One region of the Lysinibacillus sp. FN11 genome, then DNA from elsewhere that is predicted to be linked to it. Evidence: a T-box and tRNA genes for the amino acid it is inferred to sense, from the RefSeq annotation. Region 1 holds a T-box; the other holds one or more tRNA genes.
The links. A T-box is a leader RNA that pairs with one kind of tRNA and senses whether it is charged. The one in region 1 lies ahead of cysS (cysteine--tRNA ligase), so its partner is inferred to be a tRNA-Cys.
Positions count from the first base shown of each region.

Region 2: it has a tRNA-Cys gene. The T-box ahead of cysS (cysteine--tRNA ligase) is inferred to sense a tRNA for this amino acid. The anticodon was not compared.

Region 1 covers NZ_CP102383.1:4,142,943-4,152,379, reverse strand. Annotated here, with positions in the region: gene ispD (2-C-methyl-D-erythritol 4-phosphate cytidylyltransferase) at 1-17, shown strand, start outside; gene epsC (serine O-acetyltransferase EpsC) at 332-1,273, shown strand; gene ispF (2-C-methyl-D-erythritol 2,4-cyclodiphosphate synthase) at 1,415-1,891, shown strand; gene gltX (glutamate--tRNA ligase) at 1,982-3,442, shown strand; T-box leader at 3,493-3,711, shown strand; gene cysS (cysteine--tRNA ligase) at 3,773-5,173, shown strand; gene NP781_RS21880 (Mini-ribonuclease 3) at 5,158-5,598, shown strand; gene rlmB (23S rRNA (guanosine(2251)-2'-O)-methyltransferase RlmB) at 5,598-6,350, shown strand; gene NP781_RS21870 (NYN domain-containing protein) at 6,353-6,865, shown strand; gene sigH (RNA polymerase sporulation sigma factor SigH) at 6,934-7,581, shown strand; gene rpmG (50S ribosomal protein L33) at 7,658-7,804, shown strand; gene secE (preprotein translocase subunit SecE) at 7,853-8,038, shown strand; gene nusG (transcription termination/antitermination protein NusG) at 8,393-8,926, shown strand; gene rplK (50S ribosomal protein L11) at 9,156-9,437, shown strand, end outside.
Region 2 covers NZ_CP102383.1:3,498,513-3,507,949, forward strand. Annotated here, with positions in the region: gene nagB (glucosamine-6-phosphate deaminase) at 1-261, opposite strand, end outside; gene NP781_RS18455 (arylamine N-acetyltransferase family protein) at 448-1,194, shown strand; gene NP781_RS18460 (S-layer homology domain-containing protein) at 1,233-2,321, opposite strand; gene NP781_RS18465 (ABC transporter ATP-binding protein) at 2,421-3,110, opposite strand; gene NP781_RS18470 (ABC transporter permease) at 3,113-4,144, opposite strand; tRNA gene NP781_RS18475 (tRNA-Leu) at 4,953-5,033, opposite strand; tRNA gene NP781_RS18480 (tRNA-Cys) at 5,081-5,154, opposite strand; tRNA gene NP781_RS18485 (tRNA-Gly) at 5,164-5,238, opposite strand; tRNA gene NP781_RS18490 (tRNA-Gln) at 5,244-5,318, opposite strand; tRNA gene NP781_RS18495 (tRNA-His) at 5,323-5,398, opposite strand; tRNA gene NP781_RS18500 (tRNA-His) at 5,434-5,509, opposite strand; tRNA gene NP781_RS18505 (tRNA-Trp) at 5,522-5,595, opposite strand; tRNA gene NP781_RS18510 (tRNA-Tyr) at 5,609-5,692, opposite strand; tRNA gene NP781_RS18515 (tRNA-Thr) at 5,702-5,777, opposite strand; tRNA gene NP781_RS18520 (tRNA-Phe) at 5,790-5,862, opposite strand; tRNA gene NP781_RS18525 (tRNA-Asp) at 5,874-5,949, opposite strand; tRNA gene NP781_RS18530 (tRNA-Met) at 5,953-6,027, opposite strand; tRNA gene NP781_RS18535 (tRNA-Val) at 6,054-6,129, opposite strand; tRNA gene NP781_RS18540 (tRNA-Glu) at 6,148-6,222, opposite strand; tRNA gene NP781_RS18545 (tRNA-Ser) at 6,247-6,338, opposite strand; tRNA gene NP781_RS18550 (tRNA-Asn) at 6,344-6,420, opposite strand; rRNA gene rrf (5S ribosomal RNA) at 6,437-6,552, opposite strand; rRNA gene NP781_RS18560 (23S ribosomal RNA) at 6,664-9,437, opposite strand, start outside.

The DNA of each region.
Region 1 (9,437 bases):
GATCATACAATCATTAAGAAATATTATTTATAGAGGCTATTCATTCGTAGTTTTTTGAGGATGGATAGTCTTTTTTATTTGTTTTGGTTGGGGAAAATTGTATGGTCAGAATGCCTTATTGCTTAGTAATCTGTTCATCTATATATGTATGATAATAATGACATTTTGCTAGTCGAATTAGATGCGAAGGCGTAGGAAGAGAATAAAAAGTTGGAATAGCTCAAATAAAGTGGTTTTATCCATTTGTGATCGTTTTACGTGTAAAATGAAATAGTGGATATATGATTAATAAGGTAATAGAATAGATGAAAAGATGTGAGGGGTGTTTATTGTGTCATTAAATGATTGGTTAAATCAAAAGGTTCCAGAAATTACAGGTTCATTAACTAGTATAAATAAACAGTACATCGACGTTGACAACTCAATAGGCTTTGATGGACGGGATCGGGTTATAAAAATAATTGATAATTTCCATGAGGTGCTGTTCCCTGGTATTTATATGACAAGACCTATTGATGAAACAAGGGTGAATGTAGTTTGCAGTAATAAGCTACGTGAAACAGCATTAGATTTGCGGGATATTATCGAAAAAGTATTATTTTATAATATGGAGGACAGTGATCCTGCCAATTGCGAGAAGTATTGCCGTGAACAAGCAGACAAAATTGTTATGAATTTGATTAATCGATTTCCTGCCATTCGCCAAGTGTTACAAACAGATATTCAAGCGGCATATAATGGTGACCCTGCAGCTCTTTCCACAGAGGAGATTTTGCTAAGTTATCCATCTATTGTGGCTGTTTATATTCACCGCATCGCACATGAGTTATACGAAATGGGCGTACAAATTGTGCCTCGTATTATGTCAGAATATGCACACCGATTAACAGGTATCGATATTCATCCAGGGGCTACCATAGGAGAATCTTTCTTTATTGACCATGGAACAGGTGTCGTTATCGGTGAAACTTGTACTATCGGTAAGAATGTAAAAATTTATCAAGGTGTAACATTAGGTGCACTAAGCTTCCCGTTGGATGAAAATGGTAATCCGATTAAGGGCATTAAGCGTCATCCGAATATTGCTGACAATGTTGTCATTTATGCTGGTGCTACTATTTTAGGGGGCGAGACGACGATTGGGCATGATTCCGTCTTAGGGAGTAATATTTGGCTAACACACTCCGTTCCCCCTTATTCACGTGTCTATAATTCACAGCCATCTCCGAATATTAGCAACAGTCAAATGAAAAATATAGAGTATCATATTTAAAGAATATGGGGCAGTCTAGAGAGTGTAGCTTTCTAAACTGCCCATTACTGCTATAGGAGGATAATTATTAAAGCGCTTTTCAAACAACCTAGGGCAAATTTTGATATGATAATGATAAATATTAATTAAAGGAAGATGAATATGTTTCGAATTGGACAAGGTTTTGACGTACATGCATTTGAAGAAGGTCGTCCATTAATTATTGGGGGCATTACCATTCCGCATGAAAAAGGACTCGTAGGACATTCAGATGCGGATGTTCTTTTACACACTGTCACAGATGCAGCTTTAGGAGCAATTGGAGAAGGGGATATTGGCCGTCATTTTCCAGATACAGACCCTGCATTTAAGGACGCGGATTCAGCAAAATTATTAGAGTATATTTGGAAGATTGTTGAGGACAAGGGTTATTCTCTAGGTAATGTCGATTGTACCATTATGGCACAACGTCCTAAAATGGCACCCTATATTGGGCAGATGCAACAACGTATCGCTGAATTATTACACGCAGAGCCTTCACAGGTAAATGTTAAAGCAACTACAACTGAACGATTAGGTTTTACAGGTCGCGAGGAAGGTATTGCGGCAATGGCAACGATTCTATTGATCAAGAAATAAATGTGGATGAACCCCGCTTTTATTTCCTGTAACAGAGTGGTAAAATGAACAAAGTCAATTTTTGATCGAAAATTTAGGAGGCTTTTAATTATGACGAAAGAAGTTCGCGTTCGTTACGCGCCATCTCCAACAGGTTATTTACATATCGGTGGAGCGCGTACAGCATTATTCAATTATTTATATGCAAAACATCATAACGGTAAATTCATTGTACGTATTGAAGATACGGATATTGAACGTAATGTAGAGGGCGGAGAAGCATCTCAGCTAGATAACCTAAAATGGTTAGGTATTGAATATGATGAGTCCATTGATATTGGTGGACCTTATGCGCCTTATCGTCAAATGGAACGTCTTGATATCTATAAAGAACACGCTGAAAAACTATTAGAGCAAGGTGTAGCCTACAAGTGTTTCTGTTCTTCTGAAAAGCTTGAAGCATCTCGTGAAGAACAAAAAGCAAGAGGTGTAGCTGCTCCTACTTATGATGGTACATGTCGCCACTTATCAGCAGATGAAGTTGCTGCTAAAGAAGCGGCAGGTGAGCCATACACAATCCGTATGCGTGTACCTGAAAATGTAACATACGAATTTGAAGATCTAGTTCGTGGACAAGTTACATTTGAGTCTAAAGATATTGGTGATTGGGTACTTGTAAAAGCTAATGGTATTCCAACATATAACTATGCAGTTGTTTTAGATGATCACTTTATGGAAATCTCTCACGTTTTCCGCGGTGAGGAGCATTTATCGAATACACCTAAGCAAATGATGATCTTTGATGCATTTGGTTGGGAATATCCACGCTTTGGTCATATGACATTAATTATTAACGAAAACCGTAAAAAACTATCAAAGCGTGATGAATCGATTATTCAATTTGTTACGCAATATAAAGATTTAGGTTATCTTCCTGAAGCGATGTTTAACTTCTTTGCGCTACTTGGTTGGTCTCCAGAGGGAGAAGAAGAGATTTTCTCAAAAGAAGAATTTATTAAAATTTTTGATGAAAAACGTCTTTCAAAATCACCATCTATGTTCGATAAACAAAAGCTAACATGGATGAATAATCAATATATTAAAAAGTTGTCTTTGGAAGAAGTTGTAGCATTATCTTTACCACACCTACAAAAAGCAGGCTTATTACCTGAAGAATTGACTGCAGAGCAACATGCTTGGGCGACGGATTTAATCGCGCTTTATCATGACCAAATGAGCTTTGGTGCAGAAATTGTCGAATTATCTAGCCTATTCTTTAACGACCATATTGAATATGATGAAGAAGCAAAAGAGGTTTTAGCAGGAGAGCAAGTACCTGAAGTAATGGCAGCATTTAAAGCGCAATTGGAAGAGCTAGAAGAATTTACACCAGATGCGGTAAAAGCTGCAATTAAAGCTGTACAAAAGACAACTGGTCATAAAGGTAAAAATCTGTTCATGCCAATCCGTGTTGTGACAACTGGTGAAACACATGGACCAGAGTTGCCGAACGCCATTTGTTTAATTGGTAAAGAGAAATCAATTGACCGTGTGGAGAAATTTGCACAATAAAGATAAATTTATTGACAATTCATTCTTTCGTTGTAAAATGTATTTACATTGAAAAAGCGTTGATAAGGAGAAGTAAGTGGCGCATGCTCTTAAGAGAGGACCATCATCGGCTGAAAGTGGTCTGAGCCTAGGCAAAACTGAAATGCACCTTTGAGCATAAAGCTGAACGAGAGTAGGCTTTATCGAATCATCCCCGTTAATGGATGTCCAAAGTGGAAGGCTTTTTGTCTTCAATCAGAGTGGAACCACGCAAATCGAGCGTCTCTGTCATTCCTTTTAGGAGTGATAGAGGCGCTTTTTTTATTCAACAGAAAAGGAGAGTGAAATACAATGGGTATTCAAATTTTTAACTCATTAACACGACAAAAGGAAACCTTTGTACCGTTGGAAGAGGGCAAGGTAAAAATGTATGTCTGCGGTCCTACGGTTTATAACTATATCCATATTGGGAATTCACGTCCTGTAATTGTTTATGATACAGTACGTCGTTATTTTCAGTATAAAGGCTATGATGTAAAGTTTGTTTCCAATTTTACGGATGTAGACGATAAAATTATTAAAGCTGCAAATGAGCTTGGTGAAGAAGTACATGAATTAACAGAGCGTTTTATTGCAGCCTATTTTGAAGATGTTACAGCACTGGGATGCAAAAAGGCAGATGTTCATCCACGTGTGACAGAGCATATGGACGATATCATTCAATTTATTCAAGTGCTAATTGAAAAGGGCTACGCTTATGAGTCTGCTGGAGATGTGTATTACCGTACTCGTAAATTTGATGGCTACGGTAAATTATCACACCAATCAGTTGACGATTTAAAAATCGGTGCTCGTATTGAAGCAGGCGAGAAAAAAGATGATGCGTTAGATTTTGCTTTATGGAAAGCTGCTAAGCCAGGTGAGATATTCTGGGAAAGCCCATGGGGAGATGGCCGTCCAGGGTGGCATATTGAGTGTTCTGTAATGGCTCGTGAACATTTAGGAGATACTATTGATATTCATGCTGGTGGGCAGGATTTAACTTTCCCTCACCACGAAAATGAAATTGCTCAATCAGAGGCACACAATGATAAAACATTTGCGCGTTATTGGATGCATAACGGGTATATTAATATAGATAATGAAAAGATGTCCAAATCTCTTGGGAATTTTATTCTTGTGAATGATATCCGTAAACAAATTGACCCGCAGATATTGCGTTTCTTCATGCTATCTGTCCATTATCGTCATCCAATTAACTTTGCGAAGGATCTAGTAGAAGCTGCTGCGTCAGGTTTAGAGCGCATTCGTACAGCATACAACAATGTGAAGCACCGCCTTACGACTACCGTAAGCTTAGGAGATCATTCAGAAGAATGGCTGAACAAAATTACGGAACAAAAAGCGCATTTTGAAGAGGCAATGGACGATGATTTTAATACAGCCAACGCTATTTCTGTATTATTTGAAGTAGCTCGTATTGCTAATATTTATTTAAATGAAGCCAATACTTGCAAGAAAGTATTAGAAACCTTTATTGAAACCTTTGAAGTACTAGGTGACGTCTTAGGTATTGAATTTGCAAAAGAAGAAGAACTATTAGACGAAGAAATTGAAGCATTATTACAAGAGCGCGTCGAGGCACGTAAAAATCGTGATTTTGCTCGTTCTGATGAGATCCGTGACCATTTGCAAGCCCAAGGTATCATTTTAGAAGATACACGACAAGGAACTAGATGGAAACGAGGGTAATTAAGTTGGATAAACTTCGCAATGAAGATGTTAAACAATTAAAAGCGCTGGCGTTAGCCTATATGGGTGATGCCGTATTGGAACAAAAGGTCCGAGAATATTTGCTACGCTCTGGTCGTGTTAAACCAAACACACTACATCGAGAGGCAACTCGCTACGTTTCAGCAAAAGCGCAATCTATGATCGTTCATCGCATGATAGATGAAAATTATTTAACAGAGGAGGAATTGGCTGTGTTCCGCCGTGGACGCAATGCCAAATCCGGCTCTGTACCAAAAAATACGGATGTCCAAACCTATCGTAATAGCTCAGGCTTTGAGGCGGTGCTTGGTAGTTTATATTTATTGAATGAACTAGAACGCGTCTACGAAATCATTGCATATGCTATTCAAATAATCGAGGAATCAAAAGGAGTGTCTAAATAATGGCAGAACAGAATGGTGAAATTATTGCCGGTAAAAACCCAGTGTTAGAAGCACTTCGTTCAGGCCGCGATATGAATAAAGTATGGATTGCAGAAGGAGTAAAGAAATCTGGCGTCAATGAACTGCTAGATTTAGCCCGTGAACGTGGTGTTATAGTTCAATTTGTCCCAAAAAAGAAAGTTGATCAATTATCAAGTGCTAATCATCAAGGAATCGTTGCTTCTGTTGCCGCTTATAAGTATGCTGAACTTGAGGATTTATTTGCAGCAGCGGCTAATAAACAGGAAGATCCTTTTTTCTTAATCTTAGATGAGTTAGAGGATCCTCATAATCTAGGGTCTATTATGAGAACGGCTGATGCTATAGGGGCACATGGTATTATTATTCCTAAGCGCCGTTCAGTGAGTTTAACAGCAGTAGTGGCAAAGGCATCTACAGGAGCGATTGAACACGTTCCAGTTGTACGTGTAAACAACCTTGCTCAAACAATAGATGAATTAAAAGAACGCGGTATATGGATTGCAGGGACAGATGCAAAGGGATCAGCAGATTATCGAAAAATGGATGCAACATTACCATTAGCCATCATTATCGGTAGTGAGGGCAAAGGGATGGGGCGTTTATTAAAAGAGAAATGCGATTTTTTATATCACTTACCGATGGTTGGGCATGTCACATCACTGAACGCATCAGTAGCAGCGGCTTTATTAATGTACGAAGTGTATCGTAAACGTCAAGAAGCGATTGAATAACAATGAAAAACATTTTGCTTGTTGATGGCTATAATATGATTGGATCTTGGAAAGAGCTGCGGCCATTGCGTGATACGAATTTTGAGGATGCGCGTAGAAGGTTGATAGAACTCATGGCTGAATATAAAGCAGCGATGGGTTGGCGCGTAATTATTGTTTTTGACGCACATCTTGTACCAGGAGTAGAGCAATCTTATATAGAAAATGATGTAGAAGTCATTTATACACGAAAAAATGAAACAGCAGATGAACGTATTGAAAAAATGACGCATGAATTAAAGGCTAGAAATGTACAAATTCATGTAGCAACTTCTGATATGGCAGAGCAAAGTGTTATATTTGGGAATGGTGCCTTAAGGAAATCGGCTAGAGAGCTAGAAATTGATACAAGTATTATCCAACATAAAATTACTCACGATGTGAAGCGGAAGCAAGAAAGTAAGCCGCCTTCTCGTATAGAATTAAAGCCAGATGTTGCGCTCGCGTTTGAAAAATGGCGACGAGGGTTGAAATGATTGATTGACGCATATTTTCCAATTCCGTTATACTGTTTCTAATTATCTGTTGTGGCTGAGGTGATACCATGTTTAAAAATAGCATTGTACAAGTGACACAAGATTTTGAACGATTCAATGATGAAGAGCTTATTGAAATGGTGCATCAAGGTAATACAGATGCGTTGGATTATTTGATTACGAAATACCGTTTGTTAGTAAGAGCGAAGGCAAGATCCTATTTTTTAATCGGAGCAGATAAGGAAGATATTGTACAAGAGGGCATGATAGGCTTATATAAAGCGATTCGTGATTTTAAAGGTGATAAGCTTGCATCATTCAGGGCTTTTGCAGAGTTATGCATTACAAGGCAGATTATCACAGCTATTAAAACAGCAACTAGGCAAAAGCATATACCTCTAAATTCCTATATTTCTTTGGACAAGCCTATATTCGACGAAGAGTCAGACCGAACGCTTATGGATGTACTAACGGGTGCTATTATGGATGATCCAGAAGAATTGATGATTCATAGAGAAGAGTTTGGATATTTAGAAGAAAAGATGAGTGAGATTTTAAGTGAATTAGAGCTACAAGTTTTAGCCTTATATCTAGACGGTCAGTCTTATCATGAAATTTCCGCCAAATTAAATCGTCATGTGAAATCTATCGATAATGCATTGCAGCGGGTAAAACGTAAATTAGAACGTCATTTAGTCCTTGAGGAAATGTCTTAGCCCATATAGGCTTTATTGACATTGACAAATATAGGTGTTAGTCTTAAAAAGACAAAGTGCCGAAAAAGGTGATTATATGGCAAAAAAAGTCGTGCTAAATTGTGAGAAATGTGGTTCGAGAAATTACACGTTCCCAGCTAAAGAAGGTTCAACTGTACGTCTCGAATTAAAGAAATTTTGCTCGCATTGCAATGAACATACAATGCATAAACAAACGCTATAAAATGATATGTAAATAGACAGATTTGATTGATTCGGAGGTTAAGCTAGAATGGGCAAGATCAAAAGCTTTTTCAGCGATGTAATGTCAGAAATGCGCAAAACAAGCTGGCCGAAAAGTAAAGAACTGACGAAATATACAGTCGTTGTAATTTCAACTGTTGTCATTATGGCTTTATTTTTTGTGTTAGTTGACTTAGGTATTTCATCATTATTCCGCTGGTACTTAGATTTATAATTTAGTAAATAGCATATTTTTGAAATAGCCCGTCCATTGCAATAACGGGTTTTTTCGTTTGTTTTATCTTCATTCAGCAGAAAACTCCATCTAATTGGATCGATGAGATGGGTGAAGTGAAGCGCAAAGCAGTAAAATCTCCTCATTATGATAAATACTACTAGGAGAGTATGATAGTAGCGATAGATGACTATGCTAGTTTCGGTATATATCATCGAGCTTTCGCAAGTAATTAGCGAAAGCTATATTTTTCTAATGAGATGTTTGTGAAAAGAGTAAAAATGCATTGAGCGTATCGCGATTCATTTTCACTTTTATTTGTAAGGGAGGGACGGACGAGGAGTCCTAGTAGTTATGGAGAAAAATTGGTATGTTGTTCATACGTATTCAGGGTATGAAAACCGTGTAAAAGCAAACCTAGAGAAACGTGTAGAAACAATGGGAATGCAAGATAAAATCTTCCGTGTGATTGTTCCTGAGCACGAAGAAACAGAAATGAAAGATGGAAAAAAACGTACAATGATGCGTAAAGTTTTCCCTGGTTATGTGTTAGTAGAGTTAATCATGACAGATGATTCTTGGTATGTAGTTCGAAATACGCCTGGTGTTACGGGCTTTATCGGTTCATCTGGTGGAGGAGCAAAACCAACACCGTTATTACCTGAAGAAGCCGATCGTTTACTGCAGCAAATGGGTATGACCGATAAAGTTGTAGAAGTGGACATTACTGTTGGTGAAGCAGTAGAAGTATTAGAAGGGCCGTTTGCTCATTTCCAAGGGCGTGTTGAAGAAATTGACACAGAAAAAGGTAAAATTAAAGTGACGGTTGATATGTTTGGTCGCGAAACAATTATGGAGCTAGATTTCGAACAAGTTCAAAAATTATAGTTCTAACAATAGAACACTACATGCTAATTGGTAGATGTTTCGCAGATTTTGTTAATTACTACTTGCTTAAAAAAAGTAAAAGTGGTATCATTTCATAGGTCAGACTGTCATACTTTTGTTTGACGTCTGTAATGATAATTTTAATGTTATCGGCACTTAGCTGACAGACAGATATTGAGTGGGAGGGGCAACCCAATTACCACATCACGGACTTAAGGAGGTGTGTCTCGTGGCTAAAAAAGTTATTAAAGTTGTAAAACTTCAAATCCCTGCTGGTAAAGCTAACCCAGCTCCACCGGTTGGTCCTGCATTAGGTCAAGCGGGTGTGAACATCATGGGATTCTGTAAAGAATTTAATGCGCGTACTGCTGATCAAGCTGGTCTTATTATCCCAGTTGAAATTTCAGTATTCGAGGATCGTTCTTTCACTTTCATTACAAAAACTCCACCTGCAGCAGTTCTACTTAAAGTAGCAGCTGGTATCCAATCTGGATCTGGTGAACCAAACCGT
Region 2 (9,437 bases), 640 kb from region 1:
ATTCTCATGCATAAATGTAAAGTAGCTTGCTGGACTTGATTGCTCAATGCCTACATACTCATCCAAGTTAAAAGTTTGTATTTCCTTAAAAGATAAATGGCCAGCTTGATGTCGTGCCACTAATTCTTTATACATGCCTACAGGTGATCCACCAGTTGCTAAACCTAAAACACTGTCAGGTTTCTCTTGTATTTGTTTTGAGAAAATAGTAGCTGCCACTTCGCTCATTTCCTCATATGTATTCACTTCTATCCATTTCATTCTCTATACGATACCTACCTTACCATTAATATTATTAACTAATATGTAAAATATTTCACTTTATAGTAGCTAACATATTAATCTTACTAGTTATTTAGCTATTTTTCTATCATTTACTGCTTCAGTTTATGCGTGTAATCTATGACTATTTCGGTTATGTTATTAATAAGGAAGTGAGGCGATTTTATGAATGAACAGATTCGGCACTATTTACAGTATATTCAATTTCAAGGAACGTTAGAGCCATCTATTCAGCTACTTGGACAACTACAAACTAAACATCTATTAACCATTCCCTATGAAAATTTAGATGTTGCCTTGAACCGTGGTATCTCCTTCGCTATTCCTGATTTATTTCAAAAAATAATTATTGATAAACGTGGTGGCAATTGTTTTGAATTAAATATCTTATTCAGTTGGCTCTTACGAGAGCTTGGCTTTTCTGTCACCAATCGTTATGCCCAGTTTTGGCGCAACGTAGCGGAAAATACCCCTCCACAGGAAATTCCCATGCATCAATTATTGCTAGTGAATGTGAGTGGACAATACTATATCTCAGATGTAGGCGTCGGTGCATTAGCACCCTGTAAACCAGTCCCACTGATTGCTGGCTATCAACACCGTGAAGGTAAAGAGTTATATAAAATAGATTATGATGAAGCGAATGGTTGGATGCTGTTGGAACAAACTAAACATAGTTGGCGTTTGCTTTATAGTTTTCACGATGATGCCAATGATGCAAAATTTGCACCACGACTTTCCAAGCAAAAAAATAAAATTGCTATGATTCGAACCATTGGTGGTCGTCATACCATGATGAACAACGAATTTAGAATCTATGAGGGTTCTTCTTTAACAACCTATACAACACAAAATGAAAAAGAATGGTTACAAGCCCTTCAGCGATTTTTCAATATTACATTACAAGATTAAAAATAAAGCAAGCCTACTATGAAATGTAGGCTTGCTTCCTATTTTTTCATGGTGCGATTAAGCAGTTCAAGCACGACAATATCATTGTGTAACTCTTTCACTAAACCTATTCCATCCACAAAATAATAGGTTTTCACTGTACCATTAATTATGGATTTTTCTTCTAGTATGACCACACCTGAATATTGTACCTCTCCAGCTTGAACAATACCATTGGTCGTTTTAACCGTTACTCGTTTACCTGACGTAACGCCAGTATCATCCTCATGTAAAATAACACCTATCCTAAGTGGTAGCTCCAAATATAAATCATAATGAGTGTTACCATCACGGGCAATGGCTTGACCATATATACGATCATCGCCATATATCAGTTCATTAGGAAAGGCTTGTTCTGAACTTAGATTTTCGACTACCCATACATCATTTTTACCGTCATGGTGATCGAATTGATAGTCTAATGTATAACGTTGATGATCATTTAAAGAATAATAGGCATACGTGTAAATAAAAGCACGATCTTTTAGCAAATCTGGTTTAGATAACGTCATAGCACGTGCTAAAAACGCTGAAAAGTGAGCACGTGTAACAGGTTCATCTGGTTTAAATGTACCGTCATCATAGCCCCTTACTAAATGATTATGAGCTAGGGTTAAAATTTCTTTATATCCTGGTGTTTGTTCTGTTACGTCTGTAAAATAAGCATTCCCAGAACCCTTAAGCTGGAAAGCCCTTTGTAGCACAATAGCCATTTGACCTCTTGTCATTGTTGCATTTGGATGAAATGTATGGACATCATCAAATATACCCGCATTTTGTACCGCTGCGATTTCTTTATAATACTTATGTGCGGTCGTTACATCCTGATAGTTTGGATTCTCTATATTGATTTTATTTAACGCTAAAGCACGAGTTAATATAACAGCTACCTGTGCCTTCGTTACATTTTCATTTGGTTTGAACAGGTTATTTGAATAGCCTTTTACAATTTCCTGATCCACTAAATAATTAATTTCTGTTGATAATGTTTCATCTGCTAAATCTATAAAGCTTGCCGCTTGTGCTTCCTTAGGTAATATGGCAACCGTAATTAGGATCAAACACACTAGTTTCAATAGTTTTTTCATGTTTTCCCTCCTTCCTCGATCCTTTACCCCTCCAAACCATTTCTTACTCTTCAAACAAAAATACCACAACCATAAATTATATGATTGTGGTCATTCTTATTAGTACATAGTATTTGTTAACACGACACCGTCGCTTATTCTAATAATACGGTCTGTGTAAGTAAGCATTTCCTCATCGTGCGTCACCATTAATGTTGTAATATTTAATGTTTTAGTTAATTCTTTTAGTAGCAACATGATTTCCTTGGAGCGCTGGGAATCTAAACTAGCCGTTGGTTCATCAGCAAATAATACTTTCGGTTGATGAATAATAGCACGTGCAATTGCTACACGCTGCTTCTCTCCCCCTGACAAGGAGGAAGGGTAGGCAGTTTTACGATGTTCCATTCCGACTAACTTCAATAGCCGATTGACTTCATATTTCTGTTCATTCTTTTTTAATGGAGATTCAGCCACATCTAGCATTAATAGCAATTGTTCCTCTACTGTCAAAAATGGAACAAGATGAGCAAATTGAAAAACAAAGCCGAATTTACTTGCACGTAATTTTCGTACCTGTTCAGTTTTCATCGTCGTAAGATTCTGCTCTTCAAATAGCACTTGCCCATCTGTTGCTGGTTGTAGTCCAGCAGCAATCGTTAATAATGTACTTTTCCCAGAGCCCGAAGCACCTACCAATGCTGTAATCTCTCCTTCTTTTAAAGAAAAATTGATGCCCTTTAAGATCTCTTCCTCCACTTCACCATTCTTAAACGTTTTTCGTACTTCATCAATTGTAAATAACGTCATGATTAAGCCTCCCCCTGCTGTATTGCTTGTAAAGGTTCAATTTTTTTAATTTGCATTCCTGACAAGGTCGCACCAATAAAGCCTATGAGGAGGAATACAACGGATAACTGTGTTGTAGTGCCTATTGTTAAAGTAAATGGCATCCCTTTAGGAGCAACTATATTAAATAGCTGGCTAAGACTGACAGATACCACAAGTGAAAAGATTGTAATAATAGCCATCTGTGTCCAGATCATTTTAAATAGCTTACTTGTTTTTAATCCGATCGCTTTTAAAATGCCATACAAGCCAATTTTTTGTACATTCATCATGTAGAAGAAAATAGCAAACAACATCCCACTAATCACAACTAAGAACCATATAATCATATTTAAAGATAATTGTTCCGCATTATAACTGGGGATAGTTTTGAGAAACTCTTTATTGCTATATGCTTGCAATCCCTTAATATCATTTGGCTCACTATTTGGTACAAAAATCAACTGTTTATCAGCTACTCGATACATCTCCTGGTAGGCCTCTTCACTAATATAAGCAACGGGAGCATGGCTATATTTTTTTTGCTCTACAAAACCTTTTACAATGAACTTTCCACTGTATTGATTATTCGTTAATATATCTCCAACTTGTATTCCTTTATCTTGTAGTGAGCTATCCAAAAGCACCTCGTCTTGATGCACATTGCTAAAAAGTGAAGATTCCGTTGATGTCACAAAGGCTACACTTTGTTGTTTATCATCCTGATCATTTAAAAAGCCCATCTGGATCGAAAAAGCTACTGCCTCTTTTTCTTTACTTATGACTTTCTGCTGCAGGTGGCTATCGATTCTTGAAAGATTAAACGTGCCATCTGCATCCTCAGCCATATAAAATTGTCCCTTCGGTAAATCCTTAATTAAAGCTGCATTATCCTGTGACAGACCATTTGCTAAACCCGAAATAATAAACGTTAAAAAACTAACTAGGAAGATAATGGAGCCCAAGATTAAAAACCGTACTTTATTCTTCTTCATTTCTTTCCAGGCAAGATTCATCACTAACCCCTCCATTTCTTTAATTACTCCTAGCTTAGAATTGTTAAATGAACAGAGCATGAACTAATCGTTAAAATGTAGAGATCCTATAAAAAGCCGCTCTATAAAGGCATTTTTATCCCATAGAGTGGCTTCTTTTTTGAATCTTATTTATCTTTACTTGCTAAAATCTTTTTTGCTAACAAAATTTCTCCTACTATAAATGAATTGGTATTTTTTATAACAATTATATATTTTATAAAACTTATAGTAAGGTTTGTTTAACAGATTACATAATTCGAGAGGTATATACATGAAAAAATTTTTAAGAATTTCTTTAGTTCTACCCTTGTTATTGTCATAGTGTCTATAGTAGTTTTACTATTATTTAGGACGTAATAATCATAGTAATCTATCTGGAAGTATGGCTGAAAAATCGATCAACATTTAACAAATTGAGGGCAAAGTAGGATCTGTCATCCATCATTCTGCAGCGTTTGCAGCTGGAGATATCATTTCTACTGCAGAAGATTTATAGTTGTTTGACAGAGACTTGCGTAACAACGTATGGATAAGCAAAGAAATATCAGAGCTGATGAGTACTACCCATGTTAAAAAGTTACCATATTAATATGGATATAGTTTGTATACGCAAGATATCCTTTAAATAGCTTTAGATTGCTAATACAGCACAAAATATAACTGACGTAAACGCAACAATAAGACCCATTAAGTCCACCTTTCTTTTATCTATGCTTATATACTTTTTATAATTTTTTACAACAAAAAAAGAATCCTTGATATATCAAGGATTCTTCGTTGTAATGGATACCGGTGGTCGGGGTCGAACCGACACTCCAAAGGAACACGATTTTGAGTCGTGCGCGTCTGCCAATTCCGCCACACCGGCATAATGGAGATAAAAAAAATCGGATAAACCGATTAACAGTTAAAATATGGAGGCGGCAACCGGATTTGAACCGGTGATAAGGGTGTTGCAGACCCGTGCCTTACCACTTGGCTATGCCGCCAGTCATACATGGAGCGGAAGACGAGGTTCGAACTCGCGACCCCCACCTTGGCAAGGTGGTGTTCTACCACTGAACTACTTCCGCAAAAATGGCTGGGGTACTAGGATTCGAACCTAGGCATGACGGAATCAAAATCCGTTGCCTTACCGCTTGGCTATACCCCAACAATGGGGCGACTGATGGGAATCGAACCCACGAATGCCGGAACCACAATCCGGTGCGTTAACCACTTCGCCACAATCGCCATTGTATTATGATGTTTATTAATTTTATATTAGATGGGGCGACTGATGGGAATCGAACCCACGAATGCCGGAACCACAATCCGGTGCGTTAACCACTTCGCCACAATCGCCATAAAATTAATTGGCAGGGGCAGTAGGAATCGAACCCACACCAAAGGTTTTGGAGACCTCTATTCTACCGTTGAACTATGCCCCTAAAATAATAAAACTGGTGGAGGGGGACGGATTCGAACCGCCGAACCCTAAGGAGCGGATTTACAGTCCGCCGCGTTTAGCCACTTCGCTACCCCTCCGGGAAAATCTGGTGCCGGCTATAGGAATCGAACCCACGACCTACTGATTACAAGTCAGTTGCTCTACCTGCTGAGCTAAACCGGCAAAAAAACAAGATGGGTCAGGACGGAATCGAACCGCCGACACTTAGAGCTTCAATCTAATGCTCTACCAACTGAGCTACTGACCCATATTAAAAAATGGCGGTCCCGACCGGGATCGAACCGGCGATCTCCTGCGTGACAGGCAGGCATGTTAACCGCTACACCACGGGACCATTTGGTTGCGGGGGCTGGATTTGAACCAACGACCTTCGGGTTATGAGCCCGACGAGCTACCACTGCTCCACCCCGCGATAATACTATAGTGTTGTTAAAATAATGGTGGAGGATGACGGGCTCGAACCGCCGACCCTCTGCTTGTAAGGCAGATGCTCTCCCAGCTGAGCTAATCCTCCATCTGGGTATTGAAATAATGGTGACCCCTACGGGATTCGAACCCGTGTTACCGCCGTGAAAGGGCGGTGTCTTAACCACTTGACCAAGGGGCCATCGTTTGGAACAAATCAAAGTGCTGGCGGAGAGTAAGGGATTTGAACCCTTGAGACAGTGTTAACCGCCTACACGATTTCCAATCGTGCTCCTTCGGCCACTCGGACAACTCTCCAAGAATGGCTCCGAAGGCAGGACTCGAACCTGCGACAACCTGATTAACAGTCAGGTGCTACTACCAACTGAGCTACTTCGGAATAATTTTGGTATATAGCCTAGCGACGTCCTACTCTCACAGGGGGAAGCCCCCAACTACCATCGGCGCTAAAGAGCTTAACTTCCGTGTTCGGTATGGGAACGGGTGTGACCTCTTTGCCATCATCACTAGACTATTTGAAAGACAATACTTATTATAACATATCTTATAAAAATTACAAGTATATTCTAATATTTTATTCTTTCAAAACTGGATAAACGGTGCATTGAATGTTTCAAACGTTTTGGTTAAGTCCTCGATCGATTAGTATTCGTCAGCTCCATGTGTCACCACACTTCCACCTCGAACCTATCTACCTCATCGTCTTTGAGGGATCTTACTTACTTGCGTAATGGGAAATCTCATCTTGAGGGGGCTTCATGCTTAGATGCTTTCAGCACTTATCCCGTCCACACATAGCTACCCAGCGATGCCTTTGGCAAGACAACTGGTACACCAGCGGTGTGTCCATCCCGGTCCTCTCGTACTAAGGACAGCTCCTCTCAAATTTCCTACGCCCACGACGGATAGGGACCGAACTGTCTCACGACGTTCTGAACCCAGCTCGCGTACCGCTTTAATGGGCGAACAGCCCAACCCTTGGGACCGACTACAGCCCCAGGATGCGATGAGCCGACATCGAGGTGCCAAACCTCCCCGTCGATGTGGACTCTTGGGGGAGATAAGCCTGTTATCCCCGGGGTAGCTTTTATCCGTTGAGCGATGGCCCTTCCATGCGGAACCACCGGATCACTAAGCCCGTCTTTCGACCCTGCTCGACTTGTAGGTCTCGCAGTCAAGCTCCCTTGTGCCTTTACACTCTACGAATGATTTCCAACCATTCTGAGGGAACCTTTGGGCGCCTCCGTTACCTTTTAGGAGGCGACCGCCCCAGTCAAACTGTCCGCCTGACACTGTCTCCTGCCCCGCTAAGGGGCATGGGTTAGAATTTCAATACAACCAGGGTAGTATCCCACCGACGCCTCCTTCGAAGCTGGCGCTCCGAGATCTCTGGCTCCTACCTATCCTGTACAAGTTGTACCAAAATTCAATATCAGGCTACAGTAAAGCTCCACGGGGTCTTTCCGTCCTGTCGCGGGTAACCTGCATCTTCACAGGTACTATAATTTCACCGAGTCTCTCGTTGAGACAGTGCCCAGATCGTTACGCCTTTCGTGCGGGTCGGAACTTACCCGACAAGGAATTTCGCTACCTTAGGACCGTTATAGTTACGGCCGCCGTTTACTGGGGCTTCAATTCGCAGCTTCGCTTGCGCTAACCACTCCTCTTAACCTTCCAGCACCGGGCAGGCGTCAGCCCCTATACGTCACCTTACGGTTTTGCAGAGACCTGTGTTTTTGCTAAACAGTCGCCTGGGCCTATTCACTGCGGCTCTCATGCGCTTGCACGCTCAAGAGCACCCCTTCTCCCGAAGTTACGGGGTCATTTTGCCGAGTTCCTTAACGAGAGTTCTCTCGCACACCTTAGGATTCTCTCCTCGACTACCTGTGTCGGTTTGCGGTACGGGCACCTCTCACCTCGATAGAGGCTTTTCTTGGCAGTGTGAAATCAGGAACTTCGTCCATACGGACTCGCCATCACAGCTCAACGTTACAGTGTGCGGATTTGCCTACACACACGCCTTACTGCTTGGACGCGCACAACCAACGGCGCGCTTACCCTATCCTACTGCGTCCCCCCATTTCTCAAACGGTGAGGAGGTGGTACAGGAATATCAACCTGTTGTCCATCGCCTACGCCTATCGGCCTCGGCTTAGGTCCCGACTAACCCTGAGCGGACGAGCCTTCCTCAGGAAACCTTAGTCATACGGTGGACGGGATTCTCACCCGTCTTTCGCTACTCATACCGGCATTCTCACTTCTAAGCGCTCCACCAGTCCTTCCGGTCTGACTTCAACGCACTTAGAACGCTCTCCTACCACTGACATCGTAGATGTCAATCCACAGCTTCGGTGAATCGTTTAGCCCCGATACATTTTCGGCGCAGCGTCACTCGACCAGTGAGCTATTACGCACTCTTTAAATGATGGCTGCTTCTAAGCCAACATCCTGGTTGTCTGTGCAACGCCACATCCTTTTCCACTTAACGATTACTTTGGGACCTTAGCTGGTGGTCTGGGCTGTTTCCCTTTTGACTACGGATCTTATCACTCGCAGTCTGACTCCCGTGTATAAATATCTGGCATTCGGAGTTTGTCTGAATTCGGTAAACCGGGATGGCCCCCTAGTCCAAACAGTGCTCTACCTCCAGTATTCTCATCACGAGGCTAGCCCTAAAGCTATTTCGGAGAGAACCAGCTATCTCCAAGTTCGATTGGAATTTCTCCGCTACCCACACCTCATCCCCGCACTTTTCAACGTGCGTGGGTTCGGGCCTCCAGTAAGTGTTACCTCACCTTCACCCTGGACATGGGTAGATCACCTGGTTTCGGGTCTACGACCACGTACTATTTCGCCCTATTCAGACTCGCTTTCGCTGCGGCTCCGCCTTCTAAAGCTTAACCTCGCACGTAATCGTAACTCGCCGGTTCATTCTACAAAAGGCACGCTATCACCCATTAACGGGCTCTAACTACTTGTAGGCACACGGTTTCAGGATCTCTTTCACTCCCCTTCCGGGGTGCTTTTCACCTTTCCCTCACGGTACTGGTTCACTATCGGTCACTAGGTAGTATTTAGCCTTGGGAGATGGTCCTCCCGGATTCCGACGGAATTTCACGTGTTCCGCCGTACTCAGGATCCACTCAGGAGAGAACGAACTTTCGACTACAGGGCTTTTACCTGCTCTGGCGGACCTTTCCAAGTCGCTTCATCTAACTCGCTCTTTTGTAACTCCGTATTGAGTGTCCTACAACCCCAAGAGGCAAGCCTCTTGGTTTGGGCTCTTCCCGTTTCGCTCGCCGCTACTCAGGGAATCGATTTTTCTTTCTCTTCCTCCAGGTACTTAGATGTTTCAGTTCCCTGGGTCTGCCTTCAAGACGCTATGTATTCACGTCA